DNA from 3 places in the Faunimonas sp. B44 genome. Region 3 is predicted to be linked to each of the others. Evidence: predicted binding sites of a transcription regulator. Region 3 holds the regulator's gene; each other region holds the start of a gene.

The links. Region 3 encodes LexA, which represses DNA repair genes until DNA is damaged. Its sites were predicted from a motif close to TGTTCNNNNTGTGTTCNG; they were not measured.
Positions count from the first base shown of each region.
Region 1: ACUN0C_RS07560 (PA0069 family radical SAM protein) is a predicted target of LexA. The motif match lies at 4,186-4,203, and genes of this name have one in related genera.
Region 2: dnaE (DNA polymerase III subunit alpha) is a predicted target of LexA. The motif match lies at 2,482-2,499, and genes of this name have one in related genera.

Region 1 covers NZ_JBQYEX010000003.1:300,931-307,770, forward strand. Annotated here, with positions in the region: gene ACUN0C_RS07535 (glycogen/starch/alpha-glucan phosphorylase) at 1-319, shown strand, start outside; gene ACUN0C_RS07540 (4Fe-4S dicluster domain-containing protein) at 330-1,991, opposite strand; gene ACUN0C_RS07545 (uracil-DNA glycosylase family protein) at 2,155-3,027, shown strand; gene moaB (molybdenum cofactor biosynthesis protein B) at 3,076-3,630, shown strand; gene ACUN0C_RS07555 (glycosyl transferase family 2) at 3,632-4,126, opposite strand; gene ACUN0C_RS07560 (PA0069 family radical SAM protein) at 4,235-5,374, shown strand; gene ACUN0C_RS07565 (ribonuclease HII) at 5,418-6,056, shown strand; gene ACUN0C_RS07570 (F0F1 ATP synthase subunit B family protein) at 6,142-6,633, opposite strand; gene ACUN0C_RS07575 (F0F1 ATP synthase subunit B) at 6,636-6,840, opposite strand, start outside.
Region 2 covers NZ_JBQYEX010000002.1:552,864-559,703, reverse strand. Annotated here, with positions in the region: gene proS (proline--tRNA ligase) at 1-427, shown strand, start outside; gene ACUN0C_RS05895 (lipoprotein-releasing ABC transporter permease subunit) at 387-1,712, shown strand; gene ACUN0C_RS05890 (ABC transporter ATP-binding protein) at 1,709-2,455, shown strand; gene dnaE (DNA polymerase III subunit alpha) at 2,692-6,159, shown strand; gene rpsB (30S ribosomal protein S2) at 6,314-6,840, shown strand, end outside.
Region 3 covers NZ_JBQYEX010000018.1:2,305-9,144, reverse strand. Annotated here, with positions in the region: gene moaC (cyclic pyranopterin monophosphate synthase MoaC) at 1-40, shown strand, start outside; gene ACUN0C_RS18230 (molybdopterin molybdotransferase MoeA) at 37-1,236, shown strand; gene lexA (transcriptional repressor LexA) at 1,326-2,045, shown strand; gene ACUN0C_RS18220 (SH3 domain-containing protein) at 2,219-3,370, shown strand; gene ACUN0C_RS18215 (BrnA antitoxin family protein) at 3,432-3,707, opposite strand; gene ACUN0C_RS18210 (type I restriction endonuclease) at 4,184-5,305, shown strand; gene ACUN0C_RS18205 (hypothetical protein) at 5,910-6,095, shown strand; gene ACUN0C_RS18200 (hypothetical protein) at 6,147-6,470, shown strand; gene ACUN0C_RS18195 (hypothetical protein) at 6,467-6,814, shown strand; gene ACUN0C_RS18190 (SNF2-related protein) at 6,804-6,840, shown strand, end outside.

The DNA of each region.
Region 1 (6,840 bases), on a different contig from region 3:
CATCCGCAATTCCCCGATGCTCGCCGAGGTGCTCGAGGCGGTGGCGGGCGGCGCGTTCTCCGCCGGCGACCGCGACCGCTACGGCCATCTGGTCGACATCGTGAAGCATCACGACCGCTTCCTGGTGGCGGCCGATTTCGACGGCTATTACGCCGCGCAGCGCGCCGTCGACGAGGCATGGGGCAACCCGCGCCGCTGGTGGAAGTCGAGCGTGCTCAACACGGCGAACATGGGCTGGTTCTCGTCCGACCGCACGATCCGCCAGTATGCCGAGGAAATCTGGCAGGTGCCCGCGAGGGGGACGGCGGCGGCCGGCTGAGCCCGCAGCCTCACATCTTCAGGTAGACCGGCCCCTCGCCGCCCTGCGGCGGCACCCAGGTGATGTTGCCGTTCGGGTCCTTGATGTCGCACGTCTTGCAGTGCACGCAGTTCTGCGCGTTGATGACGAAGCGTGGCTCGCCGCCCTCCTCCACCCATTCGTAGACGCCGGCCGGGCAGTAGCGGGCCGACGGGCCGGCAAAGACGTCGTGCTCGCTCGCCTTCTGCAGCACCGGGTCGGCGACGCGCAGGTGCACCGGCTGATCCTCCTCGTGGTTGGTGTTCGACAGGAACACCGAGGACAGGCGGTCGAAGGTGAGAACGCCGTCGGGCTTCGGGTATTCGATCGGCTTCGCCTGCGTCGCCGGCAGGAGGGTCGCGCTGTCGGGCTTGCCGTGGCTCAGCGTGCCAAAGGGCGAAAGCCCTGTGAGCTCGTTCGCCCACATGTCGACGCCGCCCAGCACCACGCCGCCCAGCGTGCCGTATCTCGACCAGAGCGGCTTGACGTTGCGGACGCGGCGGAGGTCGCGGCCGATCTCCGAGTCGCGCCAGCCCGCCTCGAACCCGGAGAGTTCGTCATGCGCGCGGCCGTCGGCGATCGCGGCGGCGGCGTGCTCGGCCGCCTGGATGCCGGACAGCATCGCGTTGTGGCTGCCCTTGATCCGCGGCACGTTGAGGAAGCCGGCCGAACAGCCGATCAGCGCACCGCCCGGGAAGACGGTCCGCGGCACGCTCTGCCAGCCGCCCTCGGTGATCGCGCGCGCGCCGTAGGAGAGGCGCCGGCCGCCCTCGAAGACGTCACGGATCGCCTCGTGCGTCTTGAAGCGCTGGAACTCCTCGAACGGGGAGAGATGCGGGTTGCGATAGTTGAGGTGGACCACGAACCCGACGGCGACCAGGTTTTCCTCGAAATGATAGAGGAACGAGCCGCCGCCGGTGCGCTGGTCGAGCGGCCAGCCGAAGCTGTGCTGAACGAGGCCCGGCCGGTGACGGTCCGGCGCGACCTCCCAGAGCTCCTTCAGGCCGATCCCGAACTTCGGCGGGTCGCGCCCCTCGTCGAGCGCGAAACGACGGATGAGGTCCTTGGCGAGCGAGCCCCGCGCGCCCTCGGCGACGAGCGTGTACTTGCCGAAGAGCGCCATGCCGCGCTGGTAGTTCGGCCCCGGCTTGCCGTCGCGGCCGACGCCCATGTCGCCGGTCGCCACGCCGACCACGCGGCCCCGGTCGTCCGTCAGGATCTCGGCGGCCGCGAAGCCCGGATAGATCTCGACGCCGAGCGCCTCGGCCTTCTCGCCGAGCCAGCGGCACACGCTCCCGAGCGAGACGATGAAGTTGCCGTGATTGTCCATCAGCCGCGGCATCATGAAGTTCGGCAGGCGGATCGCGCCGGACGGGCCGAGATAGAGGAAGCGGTCCTCCGTCACCGGGGTGCGGACGGGCGTCTCCTCGCTGCGCCAGTCGGGCAGCAGGCGGTCGAGGCCGATCGGGTCGATGACCGCGCCGGAGAGGATGTGCGCGCCGACCTCCGAGCCCTTCTCCAGGACGACGACGGAGAGTTCGGGCGCGATCTGCTTGAGGCGGATTGCCGCCGACAACCCCGCGGGCCCGGCGCCGACCACCACGACGTCGTATTCCATGCTCTCGCGCTCGGGCAGCGCGTCCTGGTCGCTCATGATGGCTCCTCACCCGCATCAGCGGCGCCGATGGCACGAAAGTCTGGATAGACAGCGGCCCGGCGGCTGTCCACCGGTCAAGGAGCGCGAGCGACGGCCCACGGCGCATGGACCGCGACACGATCCGCTTTGCGGCTCTTCTCCCGTTGTGACAAGGAAGGCCATGGTCGGGACCGTCGACACGCGCGCCATCGAGGCGCTGCTCGCCTTCTATGCCGAGGCAGGCGTCGATCTCGCCCTGGACGAGGCGGGAACCGACCGCTTCGCGCTGTCCGCGGCGGAGCAGGCGAACCGGCGGCGGCCCGCGGAGCCGCGGGAGCCCCGCGCGGGTGCTCCTGCCCAATCGCCTACATCGGCGCGGCAGCAAGCGCCGGAACCCGCCCGCCCCCCGGCCGGCCAGCGGCTTGCGCAGCCGGCGGTCGCGATGCCTTCGGAACGCACGGCGATGCTCGCGCGGGAAGCGGCCTCGAGCGCCGGCTCGCTCGCCGAGCTCGAGGCCATCCTCCGCGGTTTCGAAGGCTGCAACCTCCGCCTGACGGCGACGAACCTCGTCTTCGCCGACGGCAATCCGCAAGCGCGCCTGATGCTGGTGGGCGAGGCGCCTGGGCTCGAGGAGGACCTGCAGGGCCTGCCCTTCGTCGGGCGCTCGGGCCAGCTCCTCGACCGCATGCTCGCCGCCATCGGGCTCGACCGCGGCTCCGTCTACATCGCCAACGTGATCCCCTGGCGCCCGCCCGGGAACCGTACGCCGACCCCGCAGGAGACAGAGATCTGCAAGCCGTTCATCAGGCGCCAGATCGAGCTCGTCGACCCGGACGTGCTGGTCCTTCTCGGCGGCGCTTCGGCGAAGGTCATCCTGGAGACGGCCGAAGGCATTACGAAGCTCCGCGGCAAGTGGCGGACCTACGAGACCGGCCGCCGCGCGGTTCGCACTATGGCGACGCTGCACCCGGCCTATCTGCTCCGCCAGCCGCTCCAGAAGCGGCTCGCCTGGCGGGACCTGCTGGACGTGAAGAAGGCGTTGAAGGGCGGATGAGCGCTGCGCCGCATCCGCCGTGCACGATACGAGCCGAAGAGGACACCCATGCCGGGCATCGACGAGAACCGCCCCTTCATTCCGTTGAAGATCGCCGTGCTGACCGTCTCGGATTCGCGGGACATGGCGAACGACAGGTCGGGAGACACCCTGGTCGGCCGTATCGAGAACGCCGGCCACGTCCTCGCGGACCGGGCGATCGTCACGGACGACGTGGAGCGGATCCGGGCGGTGGTGCGGCGGTGGATCGCAGATCCGGGCGTGGACGTCGTGATCACCACCGGCGGTACCGGCTTCACCGGCCGCGACGTGACCCCGGAAGCCGTCGAGCCGCTCTTCGAGAAGCGCATGGACGGGTTTTCCACAGTCTTCCACAGGCTGTCCTACGACAAGATCGGAACATCCACGATCCAGTCGCGCGCGACCGGCGGCGTCGCCGGCGCCACCTATATCTTCGTCCTGCCGGGCTCGCCGGGAGCATGCCGCGACGCGTGGGACGGCATCCTTCAGGCGCAGCTCGACTACCGGCACATGCCCTGCAACTTCGTGGAGATCATGCCGCGCCTCGACGAGCACCTCCGGCGCGGCGCCGGCGAAGGCTGAGCTACGGGCGCGCGGGTACGATCCTCGCATCGAGCTTGCCTGCGGCACGTCCCGACGCCACCGCGCCAAGCGAATCGCTGGAAGCGGCGACGGATCGGAAGCGGTCGCGGCGGATGAGAAGGCCCGAGGCGAGCGGCCGCCCGCGCGGCCAAACCCTTGCGAAGAATGAGCCTTTCACTCTGCGGAAGCGCGCGGGTGCCTCGCGCGTTCCGCCCCAGCTCCGAGCCGCGGCGGTCCATCCGTCCTCGAGCGTGGCGCCGGCCTCCAGCAGCAGTAGCCATTCGCCCCGCCCGTGCTCCGCCGCCTGCGACGGCGATTGCCCGGCCAGAAGGACGGCGCCCGAGACTTCCGTCACCGCCGCAACGTCTCCGTTCCTCTCGCGGGCGAAGACGAATGCGTCCTTCACCACGCCCTCGACCGCCGCCGGAACCAGGCTCGCCAATGTCCGCGCGAGCCCCTCCGGGTCGTCTCGGTACTCGATGAAGGCGGAGATCATCCGGCCCTCTTAGAGGCTGCGCAGCCGGGGCACCAGACCAGGCTCAAGCGGACCCTTTTTGTTCTTGTTTTATTCTCACGGCTGACCTAGTGTCCCGTCATGGCACAGATGCAGCATCTCCAGACGGTACCCGGCACGAAGCCAAGCCGCGGCCGCCCCCCCGGCGCGCCCGTCGCATGCGAAATCCTGCCCGACAGGCGTCGCGGCCGCGGCGCGCAAACGAACGTCTCCGGCCGTTACGAGCGCGAGGAGCGGATCGCCTTCGACGACGGCTGGGAGACCATCGAAGACCTCCCGCCCATCCGCACCGAGGTGCAGATCGAGAAGGCGAAGCGGATCATCACGCGCAATGCGTCGCCGGACATCTCCTTCGACCGCTCCATCAACCCCTATCGCGGCTGCGAGCACGGCTGCACCTACTGCTTCGCGCGCCCGACGCACGCCAACATGGGCCTGTCGCCGGGGCTCGATTTCGAGACCCGCCTATTCGCCAAGCCGGATGCCGCAGCGCTCCTCGAGAAGGAACTGGCGGAGCCCGGCTACGTCCCGAGGACGATCGCCATCGGCACCAACACCGATCCCTACCAGCCGATCGAGCGCGAGCATCGGATCATGCGGCAGGTGCTGGAGGTCCTCTCGCGGACGAACCACCCGGTCGGGATCGTCACGAAATCGGCGCTCGTCGCGCGCGACATCGATATCCTGGCTCCGATGGCCGAGCGCGGCCTGGCGCGCGTGGCGCTCTCGGTCACGACCCTCGACCGCAAGCTCGCCCGCAGCATGGAGCCGCGGGCGGCGACGCCGACGAAGCGGCTCGAGACGATCCGGAAGCTCTCCGAGGCGGGCATTCCCGTCACCATCATGACGGCCCCGATCGTCCCTGCCCTCACGGACATGGAGATCGAGCGCCTGCTGGAAGCCGGAGCGGCTGCCGGCGCGCGGCAGGCCGGCTACGTGCTCCTGCGGCTGCCGCTCGAAGTCAGCCCGATCTTCCAGGAATGGCTGATGGCGAACCATCCGGACCGCTACCGGCACGTCCTCTCGGTGATGCGCTCGATGCGCGGCGGCAAGGATTACGATTCGAACTGGGGCACCCGGATGCGCGGCACGGGTCCCTATGCCTGGCAGATCGGCCGCCGCTTCGAGCTCGCCGCGAAGCGGCTCGGGCTCAACGCCGAGCGGCAGCCCCTGAGGACGGATCTCTTCAAGCCGCCCGTTCCGATCGGTGGACAACTCAGCCTGATCTGAAGGACGCATTGCCTGACCTGCGCTCCGGCGCTATCGCGAGTCCATGGGTGCAGTGGGCAATGCGGCGATCGTCGCCGATTTCCGCTTCGAGCGGCAGCTCCTGGCGGCGGGCTTCCGGCGCGTGGCCGGGATCGACGAGGCCGGGCGCGGCCCGCTCGCCGGGCCGGTGGTCGCGGCCGCCGTCGTGCTCGACCCCGACCGCATCCCCGAAGGCATCGCCGATTCCAAGGTGCTCGATGCGAAGCGCCGGGAGGAGCTCTTCGGCGCCATCTGCGGCGTCGCCGAGATATCCTTCGCCTTCGCCTGTGTCGCGACCGTCGACCGGATCAACATCCGGGAAGCGACCCTTCAGGCCATGCGGAACGCCCTCCTCGGCCTCTGCCGCCCCGCCGATGCCGTTCTCATCGACGGCCGCGACGTGCCGCGGCGGATCCCCGTGGAGACGCGCGCCGTCATCGACGGCGATGCGCTCTCGCTCTCGATCGCAGCGGCCTCGATCGTGGCGAAGGTCGTGCGCGACCGGCTGATGACGCGCTGCGACGACGTGTTCTCAGGATATGGGCTGGCGAGCCACAAGGGCTACTCGACGAGGGCCCATCAGGCGGCGCTCGCAGCCCTCGGCCCATGCCGCCTGCACCGCCGGAGCTTCTCGCCGGTCGCGGCCCTGATCCCGGCCGTCTGACGCGGGCCGCCCGACACTGGCTCTTGGCCGGACGCAGAAACGGCGGCCCGCCGGACCGCCGTTCAAGACTTCGGGTGCCGCTCGATCAGTTCAGATTGCTGCGAACCTGCTCTATCGAATCCCGCACGAGCCGCTGGCCGGTCTCGCCGCTCCCCCGTTCGGAAAGGATACGCGTGGCGGCCTCCGCGGCGACGTCGACGGCGCGGCTGCGCACTTCCGCGATCGCCTGCACTTCCGCCTGTCCGATGCGCTGTTCCACAAGCCGGGTCCGGCGCTCGATGTACTCGCCCATGCGGAGCTGCGCCTCGGTCGCGATCGCCTCGGCCTCGCGGCGGGCCTGATCCACGATCGCCTCGGCCTCCTCCTCGGCTTCCTGGCGGCGGCGCTGGTAGTCGGCGAGCAGCGCCTGCGCCTCCTCGCGGAGCCGCCTCGCCTCGTCGAGGTCGCGGCGGATGCGCTCGGCCCGGGAATCGAGCCAGTCGGCCGCCATCGCGGGCACCTTCAGGTAGACGAGGATGCCGAGGAAGGCGATCAGGGCCATGAAGGCCCAGAACGAGGCCCACGCTGTCGCGTCCATAATCAGCTCCTCTCGGACATGGCGGCGTTGACCGCGTTCTCGATCTCGCCGCGACCGACCTCGGGGCCGATCAGCACCTCGACGATCGCCTCCGCCGCATCCTTGGCGATCGCGTCGACGTCGCGGAGCGCGCCCGACTTGATTTCGGAAATCCGGCCTTCGGCCGCCGCGACCCGCTCGTCCAGTTCGGATTCCAGCCGGGCCCGC
Region 2 (6,840 bases), on a different contig from region 3:
CGGCCCGGACGGCCAGGAGCGGCCCGTCCACATGGGCTCCTACGGCGTCGGCGTCTCGCGCCTGGTGGCGGCGATCATCGAAGCAAGCCATGATGAGGCCGGAATCATCTGGCCGGACAGCGTCGCGCCGTTCGACGTCGGTCTCGTGAACCTGAAGCCCGGCGACGCCGCGACCGACGCGGTGGCCGACGGGCTTTCGACCCGGCTGGAGGCGGCCGGTCTCGATGTCCTTCACGACGATCTCGACCAGCGGGCCGGGGCGAAGTTCGCGACGATGGACCTGATCGGCCTGCCCTGGCAGGTGATCGTCGGACCGAAAGGGGCTGCGAAGGGTGAAGTCGAAATCAAGCGGCGTGCGACCGGCGAACGCCAGACCCTCGGCCTGGATGCCGCGATTGCATGCCTGGTTCAGGGAAAGTCGGCGTAGCGCCGAGACGGGTGCTGCGGCAGGCGGGGCCGGCGTCTTCGCCCCGTTCGAGTGGATCCTCGCGCTCCGCTACCTGAGGCCCCGCCGCAAGCAGGCCTTCATCTCGGTCATCGCCGGCTTCTCCTTCGCCGGAATCATGCTCGGCGTGGCCACCCTCGTCATCGTGATGGCGGTGATGAACGGCTTCCGCAACGAACTTCTCGACAAGATCCTCGGCATCAACGGCCATCTCGTGCTGCAGGCGGTGGAGACCCCGTTCACCGATTACGAGGACGTCGCCCGCCGGGTGGCGGCGGTCTCCGGCGTCACGCTCGTCGTCCCGCTCGTGGAGGGGCAGGCGCTCGCTTCCGGCCAGGCGGGTGGCGGCTCCGGCGTGCTGGTGCGCGGCGTGCGCGCGGACGATCTCCGGCGCCTGCCGAAGATCGCAGGCACGGTGCGGGAGGGCGGCACGCTCGATGATTTCGACACGGGAGGCGGCGTAGCGATCGGGTCGCGCCTCGCGGAGAACCTCGGCCTCCTCGCCGGCGACAGCATCACCCTCATCAGCCCGCGCGGCGCGGTGACGCCGATGGGGGTGGCGCCGCGGGTCAAGGCCTATCCGGTCACCGCCATCTTCGAGATCGGCATGTCGGAATACGACGCGACCTTCGTCTTCATGCCGATCTCCGAAGCCCAGGCCTATTTCAACCAGGTCGACCAGGCCGGCGCGATCGAGGTCTACATCCAGGACCCGGACCGGGTCGGGCAGATCCGGCCGGTGGTGGAGGCGGCCGCGGGACGGCCGGTCTTCACCACCGACTGGCGGCAGCGCAACGTCACCTTCTTCTCGGCACTGGAGGTGGAGCGCAACGTGATGTTCCTGATCCTGATGCTGATCGTGCTGGTGGCCGCGCTCAACATCATCTCGGGGCTCACCATGCTCGTGAAGGACAAGGGGCGCGACATCGCCATCCTGCGCACGATGGGGGCGACGCGCGGCGCCATCATGCGGGTGTTCTTCATCACCGGGGCGAGCATCGGGGTGGTCGGGACGCTCGCCGGCCTCGTACTCGGCATCGTGGTCTGCCTCAACGTGGAATCGATCCGCCAGGCGATCTCCTGGATGACGCGCACCGAGATCTTCTCTCCCGAACTCTACTTCCTGACCCGCCTTCCCGCCGACATGGATGCCGGAGAGACGACGGCGATCGTGCTGATGGCGCTCGTGATCTCATTCCTCGCCACGGCCTATCCGTCGTGGCGCGCCGCGCGCCTCGATCCAGTCGAGGCGTTGCGATACGAATGAACGAGCGACCCGCACAGGAAGAGGCCGCTGCGGCGAAGCCGCTCCGGGAGGGCGAGCCCCGCCCGACGCTGGTGCTCGACCGCGTCGAGCGGGTCTATCCCACGGCCGACGGGCCGCTCCAGGTGCTCCGCAATGCGAGCCTCGCCGTCCGCCCCGGTGAGATCGTCGCGCTCGTCGCACCGTCCGGCGCCGGCAAGTCCACGCTTCTCCACCTGGCCGGGCTCCTCGAACATCCCGACGGAGGGGAGGTGCTGATCGGCGGTCGGCCGACCGCCAGGCTCGACGACCACGGCCGTACCGCCATGCGGCGGAGCGAGATCGGCTTCGTCTACCAGTTCCATCATCTGTTGCCGGAGTTCTCCGCGCTGGAGAACATCGTCATGCCGCAGCTCATCGCCGGGCTCGGCCGGCGCGAGGCCGAGGAGCGCGCGCGCGAGCTCCTCGCCTATCTCCGCGTCGACCATCGCGCCGACCACCGGCCGGCCGAACTCTCCGGCGGCGAGCAGCAGCGCGTCGCCATCGCCCGCGCCGTCGCCAATGCCCCGCGGCTCCTGCTGGCCGACGAGCCGACCGGCAATCTCGATCCGCGCACCTCCGCGCACGTCTTCAACGCGCTCCTCGCGCTCGTCCGCCAGTCCGGGCTGGCCGCATTGATCGCCACGCACAATCTCACCCTGGCCGCCCGGATGGACCGCGCCATCACGCTTTCGGAGGGCGAGATCGTTCCTGCCGAGCTTTCGTGAGGACATGCTTGACTCTTATCCCCGATGAGAACAAAATGAAAACATATAGGGGAGAAAGAGAGATGATCGTGTTCCGTGAAAGCATCAATCTCATGCTCGTGACGGTGCTCATGACGAGCCTTGCGGGATGGTTCTTGAGCCTCTCGCCGAGCATGTGAGTGGATAAGGCGGGCGGCGGCCTTTACGGGCCCGTGCGCCTGCGTCCAAACCTCGGGTCGAAGCGGGGGAGGAATCGGATGAGCGGCGGACCGGACTTCGTTCACCTCAACTGCCATTCCGCCTATTCGCTGCTCGAGGGCGCGCTCCCGATCGGCAAGCTCGTGGATCTCGCCGTCGCCGACGGCATGCCGGCCGTCGGCGTGACCGACAGCGCCAACCTCTTCGGCGCGCTGGAATTCTCGCAGAAGGCGGCGAAGGCGGGCGTCCAGCCGCTGATCGGGTGCAAGCTCCCGGTCCGCTTCGAGGCGGAGGAGGCGCGCTCGGGCGGGCGCGCCGGCGGGTCCGCACGGCTTCGGCATGCCGCCCCGATCTTCCTCCTGGCGGCGACCGACGAAGGCTACCGCTCCCTCGTGAAGCTCGTGAGCGCGTATTTCATGAACGAGGCGGGGCGGGCGGAGCCCATCGAGCTGCCGCTTCTCGCCGCCGCCGCCAACGGCATGATCGCGCTCACCGGCGGCCATGACGGCCCGCTCTATCCCGTGCTCGCCGACGGCGACACCGGCCTCGCCGAGGCCCGTCTCGCGCGGCTCCGGCAGATCTTCGCCGATCGGCTCTATGTCAGCATCGAGCGCCACGGCATGGCGGTCGAGCGCCAGGCCGAGGCCGGGCTCGTCTCGCTCGCCTATGCCTTCGACTGCCCGCTGGTTGCGACCAACGAGCCTTTCTTCCCGAAGGCGGAAGACCACGAGGCGCACGACGCGTTGCTCGCGATCGCGGAAGGGCGGCTCCTCTCGCAGGACGACCGGCGCCGGGTCACGGCCGACCACCATTTCGCCACCCGCGCGGCGATGGCGGAGCGTTTCGCCGATGTGCCGGAGGCGCTCGAGAGCACGATCGAGATCGCCATAAGGTGCCGCACGCGGCCCCAGGTCGTGGATCCGATCCTGCCCCGCTTCGCGGCGACCGCCGAGGATCCGGACGAGGCGGCGCGCGAGGAGGCGGCGGAGCTTCGACGGGCGGCCGTCGCCGGCCTGGAAGCGCGTCTCGCCTTCCACGGTCTTGCGCTGGGGCGGAGCCGACGCGACTACGAGGAGCGCCTGGAGTTCGAGCTCGGCATCATCGAGCGGATGCGCTATCCCGGCTACTTCCTGATCGTCTCCGACTTCATCAAATGGGCCAAGGAGCAGGGCATCCCCGTCGGCCCGGGGCGCGGCTCGGGCGCCGGCTCCGTCGTCGCATGGGCGCTCACGATCACCGACCTCGACCCGCTCCGCTTCGCGCTCCTCTTCGAGCGGTTCCTCAACCCGGAACGCGTGTCGATGCCGGATTTCGACATCGACTTCTGCCAGGACCGCCGGGACGAGGTGATCGCCTATGTCCAGGAGCGCTACGGCAAGGACCGGGTCGCGCAGATCATCACCTTCGGGACGCTGCAGGCGCGCGCGGCGCTGCGGGACGTCGGCCGCGTGCTGGAAATGTCCTACGGGCAGGTCGACCGGCTTTGCAAGATGGTGCCGGCCGACCCGGCGAACCCGGTCACCCTCGCGCAGGCGGTGGCGGGCGAGCCGCGCTTTGCCGAGGCGCGGGAGGCTGAGCCGGTCGTCGGGCGCCTGCTCGACACGGCGATGAAGCTCGAGGGGCTCTACCGTCACGCCTCCACCCATGCCGCCGGCCTGGTGATCGGCGAGCGGGCGCTCGACGAGCTGGTGCCGCTCTACCGCGATCCCCGCTCTGCGCTGCCTGTGACCCAGTTCAACATGAAATGGGTGGAGCAGGCCGGCCTGGTGAAGTTCGACTTCCTCGGCCTGAAGACGCTCACCGTGCTGCAGCGCGCCGTCGAGCTCGTCAGGCGGTCGGGAACCGCGATCGACCTCGCCGCAATCCCGCTCGACGATCCGAAGACGTTCGCCATGCTCGCGCGCGGCGAGACGGTCGGCGTGTTCCAGGTGGAAAGCCAGGGCATGCGGCGCGCGCTCGCCGGCATGAAGGCGGACCGTTTCGAGGACATCATCGCGCTCGTCGCCCTCTACCGGCCGGGCCCGATGGACAACATCCCGACCTACAACCGCCGCAAGCACGGCGAGGAGGAGCCGGACTACCTGCACCCTTTGCTGAAGCCGATCCTGGAGGAGACCTACGGGGTCATCATCTACCAGGAGCAGGTCATGCAGATCGCGCAGACGCTCTCCGGATATTCTCTCGGTGAGGCCGACCTGCTGCGGCGCGCCATGGGCAAGAAGATCAAGGAGGAGATGGACGCGCAGCGCGCCCGCTTCGTCGACGGCGCCGTCGAACGCGGCGTCGCGAAGGCGGACGCGGTGGCGATCTTCGACCTCGTTGCCAAGTTCGCGAGCTACGGTTTCAACAAGTCCCACGCCGCGGCCTACGCCTTGGTGGCCTACCAGACGGCCTATCTCAAGGCCAATCACCCGGTCGAGTTCCTCGCCGCGTCCATGACGCTCGACATGGGCAACACGGACAAGCTGAACGAGTTCCGGCTCGAGGCACGCCGCCTCGGGATCGAGGTGGCGGCGCCCGACATCAACGCGTCCGGCTCTTCGTTCGATGCCCGGGACGGCCGGATCGTCTATGCACTGTCCGCCCTGAAAGGCGTCGGCACGCAGGTCGTCGACCATATCGTGGCGGCGCGCGGGGAACGGCCGTTCCGCGACCTCGCCGATTTCGCCGCACGGATCGATCCGCGCCAGGTGAGCCGGCGCGCACTGGAATGCCTGACGCAGGCCGGCGCCTTCGACGGCATCGAGCCGAACCGTGCCAGGATGTTCGCCAATATCGGACGGGTGCTTTCGGCCGCGCAGGAGCGGGCGGCACGCGAGGCGAGCGGCGTCGGCGACCTGTTCGGAGGCAGCGGCCGGCCCGAGCCGCTGCATCTCGCCGACGAGTCCGGCTGGACGCCGGCCGAACGCCTGCAGCGCGAGTTCGCCGCCATCGGCGCCTATCTGTCCGCTCACCCGCTCGACGATTACGCGGAGCTGCTGTCCGCCCGCGGCGGCACCACGTGGCTGGCCTTCGCCGAGCAGGTCCGGCATCTCCGCTCGCTCACCGGCCTGATCGCCGCGACCGTGGTCCAGCGCCAGGAGCGGCGCACCAAGTCCGGCAGCCGCGTCGGCATCGTCACGCTGTCAGACCCGAGCGGCCAGTTCGAGGCGGTCGTCTACCAGGAGCGCCTTTTCGAATGGCGCGAGCGGCTCGAGCCGGGGCAATCGCTGCTGCTCCAGATCGGCGCGGATTTCGACCCGGAAACGGAGGAGATCCGCGCCCGAATCCAGGGCATCGAGGCGCTGGAGGACGTCGCGGCGCGGCGGAGCAGGGCGGTCCGCGTCTTCCTCGACGCGCCGGAGCCGATCGACCGGGTCGCCAACCGGCTCGACGCGCCCGGCGAGGCGACCGTGTCCTTCGTGCTGCTCCTCGGCGGGGCGGGCCGCGAGGTCGAGATCCGGCTGCCGGGCCAGTACCGCGTGACCCCGCAGGTCGCCGGCGCGGTGAAGGCGGTGCCGGGCGTGGTCCACGTCGAATACGCCTGAGCCCGGCCAAGCCGCTCAACCAAGCCGCTTCGGCATTGCGGTTCCCGCCGATCTCGCCTATATCGCGCGCATCTCGCACGCGGGTCTGAAAGCTCGACCGGCTTTTCCGGTGGCGTAAGCCATTTGCCCGCGGAGGTCTAACCGGAGAATTTCAATGGCGCTTCCCGATTATTCGATGCGCCAGCTGCTCGAAGCTGGCGTGCATTTCGGTCACCAGACCCACCGTTGGAACCCGAAGATGGCGCAGTACATCTTCGGCGAACGGAACAACATCCACATTCTCGACCTCGCGCAGACGGTGCCGATGCTGCACCGGATGCTGCAGGCGGTGAGCGACACGGTCGCCCAGGGCGGGCGCGTGCTCTTCGTCGGTACGAAGCGGCAGGCGGCCGACGCCGTCGCCGAGGCGGCGCGGCGTTCGGCCCAGTACTATGTCAATGCGCGCTGGCTCGGCGGCATGCTGACCAACTGGAAGACCATGTCGCATTCGATCGAGCGGCTGCGCACCCTCGACCAGATGCTCGCCGAAGGCGCGCAGGGCCTGACGAAGAAGGAGCGCCTGTCGCTCACCCGCGAGCGCGACAAGCTCGAGCGTGCGCTCGGCGGCATTAAGGACATGGGCGGCATTCCCGATCTCATTTTCGTGATCGACACCAACAAGGAGGCGATCGCGATCAGCGA
Region 3 (6,840 bases):
CCGGTCCGGCGACTGGCACGCTCCGGAGCACGGCCCGTGAGCCTGATCCCGGTCGAGGACGCCCTCGCCCGTCTCCTCGCCGGGGTCGCGCCGACGCCGGCCGAGGACCTGCCGCTCGGCGAGGCGGCCGGCCGGGTGCTCGCGGCGGATATCGCGGCGGCGCGGACGCAGCCGCCGTTCCCGGCCTCGGCGATGGACGGCTACGCCGTGCGCGCCGCCGATGTCGCCGTCGGAACGCCGCTTCGGGTGATCGGCGAATCGCGCGCCGGCCGGCGCTTCGAGGGAAACCTGGGTCCGCACCAGACGGTGCGCATCTACACCGGAGCGCCCGTTCCGCCGGGAGCCGACGCCATCCTGATCCAGGAAGACGCTGATCCTTCCGGAGACGGCGGCATCGTTCCGCGCGACACCGTCTCGCCCGGCCAGTTCGTCCGCCCCGCCGGGCTCGACTTCGCGGAAGGCGAGGTCCTCCTCCGCGCCGGCCGCCGCCTCGATCCCCGTGCCGTGGCGCTCTGCGCGGCGATGAGCCGGGCGGGCGTCCCGGTGCGGCGGCGGCCGCGGGTGGCGATCCTCTCGACGGGCGACGAGCTCGTCCCGCCGGACGCGGAGCCCGGGCCGGATCAGATTGTTTCCTCTAACAATTTCGGCTTGGCCGCACTGGTCCGGGAGGCCGGCGGCGAGGCGCTCGACCTCGGCATCGCGGCCGACGACCTCGACGCCATCGGACACGCCGCCGGACTCGCCGTCGACGCCGACATCCTGGTCGTCACCGGCGGCGCCTCGGTCGGCGACCACGACCTCGTGCAGCCGGCGCTCGTCGCCCGCGGCATGACCCTCGACTTCTGGAAGATCGCCATGCGGCCCGGCAAGCCGCTCATGGTCGGCAGCCTCGCCGGCATGCGCGTGCTCGGCCTGCCCGGCAACCCGGTCTCCACCATGGTCTGCGCCGAGATCTTCCTGCGCCCGCTCCTGAAGGCGATGCTCGGGCAGCCGCCGCAGGCGCCGGCGGAGGCCGCGATCCTCGGCGCCACCATGAAGGCGAACGACCGCCGCCAGGACTATGTCCGCGCGCGGCTGGAGCCAAGCGGCGGCCGGCTCGTCGCGGTGCCGTTCCCGCGCCAGGATTCCTCCATGCTGGCGACGCTCGCCGCCGCCGACGCGCTGATCGTCCGCCCGCCCTTCGCGCCGGCGGCCGCGGCGGGCGACGCGGTCGCCATCCTCCGCCTCGACCGCTGACGGCGGACTTGCGGAACAGGGCATGAACGACTAGTCTCCGTTCGTGATTTGTACGCGGGCCGCCCGCATCCCACGCCCAGGGGACACCGATGCTCACGAGAAAGCAGCTCGAGCTTCTGCTCTTCATCAACGAGCGCCTGAAGGAGAGCGGCGTCCCGCCCTCCTTCGACGAGATGAAGGACGCCCTCGACCTGAAGTCCAAGTCGGGCATCCACCGCCTCATCACCGCGCTCGAGGAGCGCGGCTTCATCCGCCGCCTGCCGAACCGCGCCCGCGCGCTCGAAGTCCTCAAGCTGCCCGAGGCGGTGCAGGCGGGGGCGGCGCGCCAGCGCGGCTTCCGGCCGAGCGTGATCGAGGGCCGGCTCGGCCGGGCGCCCGACGCCTCCGCCGCGCCGCCGCAGCCGCGGAGCGACGAGCCGCAGGGCGATGCGATCGGCATCCCGGTCATGGGCCGGATCGCGGCCGGCGTGCCGATCTCGGCCATCCAGAACCATACGAGCACGATCAGCCTGCCGCCCGACATGCTCGCCGGCGGCGAGCATTTCGCGCTCGAGGTGCGCGGCGATTCCATGATCGAGGCCGGCATCCACGACGGCGACGTGGTGGTGATCCGCAGGCAGGACACGGCGAATTCCGGCGACATCGTCGTCGCCCTCATCGACGACGAGGAGGCGACGCTGAAGCGGCTGCGCAAGAAGGGCGCCTCGATCGCGCTGGAGGCCGCCAACCCGGCGTACGAGACGCGCATCTTCGGCCCCGACCGCGTCCAGATCCAGGGCCGCCTCGCCGCCCTCCTCCGCCGGTATTGACGAGCGGGCAGGCTGCCGTTCCGGGAGAAGCGCTCCGGACATGGTCGCGTTCATGCGGGACCGGCGTCACCTGAACCGAGCGGTTCCGGGGCGGGTCGCGCTGCGATCGACTTGACCGTATGAGTGAACGGGAGGGTATTCACCGGGATCGACGGGCGGCCATGAGATCGTTCTTGATGCGGCGCGTCAGGAGAGGCGCGGCAGCGCGGGGGCGCTTCGGGACTTGCGCGCGCGCCGTCGTGTTCGCGGCGGCTGCACTGACTGCCAGCGTCGGGCACGCCGATCTCAGATACGAACTCATCGACTTGCCAGGGCTCCGCGCGCTGATGGTGTCTGGGCCCATCGATGCTTCCGACGATCTGGGCGTTTTTGCAGCAGAGGTGCGCCGCCGCGACCCCGAGGTCATCGTCTTCAACTCCCCCGGCGGCAGCGTGATGAAGGCGATGGAGCTTGGGCGGATGATACGGGTGTTCCGGCTGAACACCGTGCAGCCGAGGGCAGCGGACTGCGCGTCAGCCTGCGCCCTCGCCTTCCTTGGTGGTGTGAACCGGGCCGCCGAGCCCGGGGCTATCGGTGTCCACAAGTCGTCATTCAGCCATGGCGCCAGGCTCTCCGCCGCCGATGCCGTCTCATCCGTGCAGCAGCTTACCGCCGAAGTGATCGCGTACATCATCGAGATGGGCGCGGATCCGAGCCTGCTTCAGCTCTCACTCCGCTACGAAGCAAACGACATCCGATACCTCTCCATGAGCGAGATGCAGCAATATGGAATCGTATCGGGAGGTGCGCCTGGCTTCGCTGCGCGTCCGCCGAGATCGGACGATCCGGGTGCCGGGGGGCGGGGCGAGGAGTTGCAAGGCCGCGCGCGTTCGGGCCGCGTACGGCACCCGAAAGGGTTCGCCGAGGTGAAGGTCCGCCCGGACGACAAGGCTGCGGCGCGCGTTCAACTCGCCAACCACACGCCGATCAAGATCGTTGCCGACCAGAATCGATGGTACGAAGTCGATGCCAGCGGCGTTACCGGCTTCATGCATCATACCTGGGTCTTCGTGGATCAGTACGAGCAGGGTCCATTCGACTCGCGCTATATCCAGGTGAAGAGCTTCGACAACATTGCCCAGCTTCGGGACTATGCACGGCAGTCGCCATTCCCGTTGGCGGGGTACCTGGCGACGAACGGCTGGTATGCCGCGACTTTGGCGCAGCGGTTCGCGGCCGACAAGGCGGCTGCCATCCTGCGGGACCTCAAATCGGCCAGGCAGGTGCCACCCGATTCCATCATCACCTATGGAAACACCTACGTCCGAAAGGTCTGCTGCGACTAGCTGGTCGCGTGCTCGCGATTTGCATCCAGGTGGGGCACTCCACGCTCGAACGGCGCCATCGTTAGGCGCGCCTTCCCCGCTTCGCATTCTTCAACGCAGCGGATAGCACCTCGGGATCGTCGATGGCGTCCATTTCGACCACCACGCTCAGAACGTCGTTCATCCGCGTCTGCCATCGCGGTCCTGTCGCCTTGAAGGCGTCCACGATCCGTGGGTCAACGCGGATCTGCACGCGCTGCTTCAAGGGCTTGCTCTGCTGCGGGCCGCGCTGACCGGGCCGGCGCGCGGGGAGGATCCCGGCCAGGTCGGCGGGCAGCACCTCGCAGGCCGGCCGCATTGCGCGGAATGTCCTCAGTCTTGAACTCGCGGACTTCACCGCTCTCGTTCGTCAGTGGTTTGCTGCTCATACCGATGGCTCTCCTTCGCGTTCGCCTTGCGGAAGTTAATCACCCGGATGCCGCCCACGATCGGTGTGAAGCACAAGACATGTAGCCGACCGCCGAGGAAGCCCAGTGCCACGAATCAGCGCTCGCGGTAGTCACGACGGTCATCCGCGAAAGCCAGCTCAGTTCATATCAAAGGGTCAAACACCGATGAGGTTGAAGGTGTGCTCCCACGCAAACGGCATCCCGTTCCTGGAGATGCTGTATCAGCGGCACCACTGCTCGCCCGCGTCGCATACGCTTGGCCGTTTAGCGTCGGCGAAAATTGCGAAATCCTGTGGATCGCACGCCTGAGTTGATCTTGAGCGTATTTCCGAAGAGAATGGTCTTAGGGGGCACTGGATCAGAGATGATGTTAGCGGAGGGCCTGATGATGGACGAATTCCGGGACAAGTTAACCGCCTTCGCCCAACGCGCGGTCGCTCTTGCGCCAAGTTGTCGAAACGAAGAAGGAACAAAGCAATTTCTGATCTTGCCGTTCTTGGCCGTACTCGGATACGATGACCGTAATCCTCACGAGGTGTGTCCGGAGCACGGCGCCGATTTTTCTGAAAAGTATAAGAACAGAGTTGATTATGCAATTCTCAAGGATGGCACACCTATTATAGCGGTTGAGTGCAAATGCTGTGGCGCGACGCTAAAGGATGAGCGGGGTCAGCTCCGTGCCTATTTCAATGCTGCTCCGACGGTTAAAATGGGTGCGCTGACTGATGGCATCATCTGGGAATTCTATGCGGATTCCGATGAACCTAACATGATGGACGCGACGGCATTTCTCACCGTTGACCTGAGGGAGATCGCCAAGGGCAAAATTGAAAACTCCATGCTCGATGGGATCAGAAGCCTTCAAAAGGCAGCTTTCGATCCCGATAATATCGGGGCAGAGGCTAAGCGTAAACTTCTTTTCCACAATATTTTGCAGCAACTATCGGATCTTTCTGACCATCCATCCGAGCAGTTTACAAGAATGCTCCTGCAGAACGCGGGTCTCAGCCATGTTCGAGCTAAATCCTTGCCTGAGTATCAGGCTATGGTAAAGAACGCATTCAGCGAATTTACAAATCTTCGGATTCTCCGCCGCTTAGATCTTCCGACAAAGGAGGTTGAAAAGCCTCAAATTGTCACCCCACAAGGAGAGTCCGAACAACCACTTAAGCTGGATGACAAGATCAATACTACGCAAACAGAGCTTTCTGTTTTTGATTATACCAAGAGACGGCTCTCGTTCTTGGTCAAGGATGAGGACTTATTTTTGCATATCGATCAGATTGCGTACCGGGATTATCAAGGAAAGTTCGTTGTTTACTACAAGCGTGAGAGAAAAGGGCGCCTTTTCGACTTCGTTGAAGGCGATTCCCCAAAATACAGGTTCCGATTTGGGGATGATATAGAGATCAATTCGGATCGGCTCTCAGACATAGATCAACCGCTGCTTGCCGTATTCAGGAAACGGGTACAGGAGGACGGAGGAAAAGCAGCCTCGGCTCAGTAGCTTCGCGCTCACCGTCGTGCCGGACGTGCGGGGGTGAGGCTCCTGGATGCTGCCGGCTGAGGGACTCGAACCCCCGACCCTCTGATTACAAATTCGGACGTCCGTACGGCCAAATTTCCATTAACTCCTTATCTTATATACGTTTTCTTGTTGTTCGATATTCCGCAATAGCAGCAACAAGGGTTAAGATTGTGCAATTTCGGAAGCACAGTCCTGACACAGTGGAGGGACGATGGGACTACAGCGCACGATTGCGAACGTGTTCGCGAAGGGTGAAATGACGATTAAGGAGGTTTCGCTTTTTTCAACCGACGCGAGCAGGCCACCTTTAGGGCCCTTGAGCGGGAGGGCTACCACCCGTAGCGAGTGCAGAGAACAGGAGGGCCGTCTACGATAAAGCAGCGGCCTGAGTGGCAGAGGAGCTTAGAGGAGGACTACGTCCACCGCGGTATGACGACGGCGGAGCTGGTCAAGAAGTATGGCTGGCACATCACCACCCCCACGAGCTGGTGCGACAGCTGCCCGCCCGTCCCAGATCCAGGCCATCGCCGAGTTGTTGGGGATGGACCTGAACACGTTGATGGAACCGAGAGCGTGAGGATCAATGGGAATCCTGGAAACAAGTCTCAAGGAATACTGGACCGCCGTGCAGATGTTTAACCAGCAGAAGCCCGAGAACCGACAGGTCTTCCTCGACGGCTTCATGCAGACGGCCCTGATGACGGCGGAGAGCGCCAGATCCCGACAGCGATTGGCGGCGTTCATCGCCGCCCGCCAGCACGCAGCCTAAACCAAAGGCCCCGGAGAACCTCCGGGGCCTTCTTCACATCCGGAGAATGACATGAGCAAAGCATCGAACGCCGCTTTCGAACTGGTCCAGCTCCAGGCCCAGATCCTGCCGCTGGAGGAGAAGCGGGACGCCCTGAAGGCCACCGTCCGGGACGCCGGCCCCGACAAGTACGAGTTCCAGGGCTTCGGCAAGGTGACCGTGACCGAGCCCTCCACCCGGCGGGCGAAGGGTATCGAGCCCGTCTTCGACCCCGTCCGCTACCTCGACCTGGACCCCGCCCTCAAGGCCCAGCTGGAGCGCAGCGGCGTCGTGGTTATGCAGCAGATCTACATCAAGTCCGCCCCCTCGAAGGTGCTCATCGAGATCGCTGCATGAACGGCGTCCACTGGGCTCCCGGTGGGATCGCCTTCCTGATCCAGGGCAAGTGGGTCCAGACCGCCCTGGGCCTTGCCCTGGACTCCCCGATCGAACTGCCCAGGACGGCGCCCGACCACAACATCAACCTGGCGGCGGCGACTCTCACCGAGGGTCTGCTCGCCCGCTTCGAACCGCTCGCCGACGACCCGCTGGTCAAGGCCATGGCGCCCGAACACCACATCGGCACCACACACGAGGACCCAATGATGGCCGTGAAGGAGACGGTGATCGCGACCTATGGTGACGTCAACGGCGCCGACATGTTCACGCTGGTGTGGATGATCCCGATCAATGGATCCTAACGTCAGTCTCCGCGACTATCAGATCG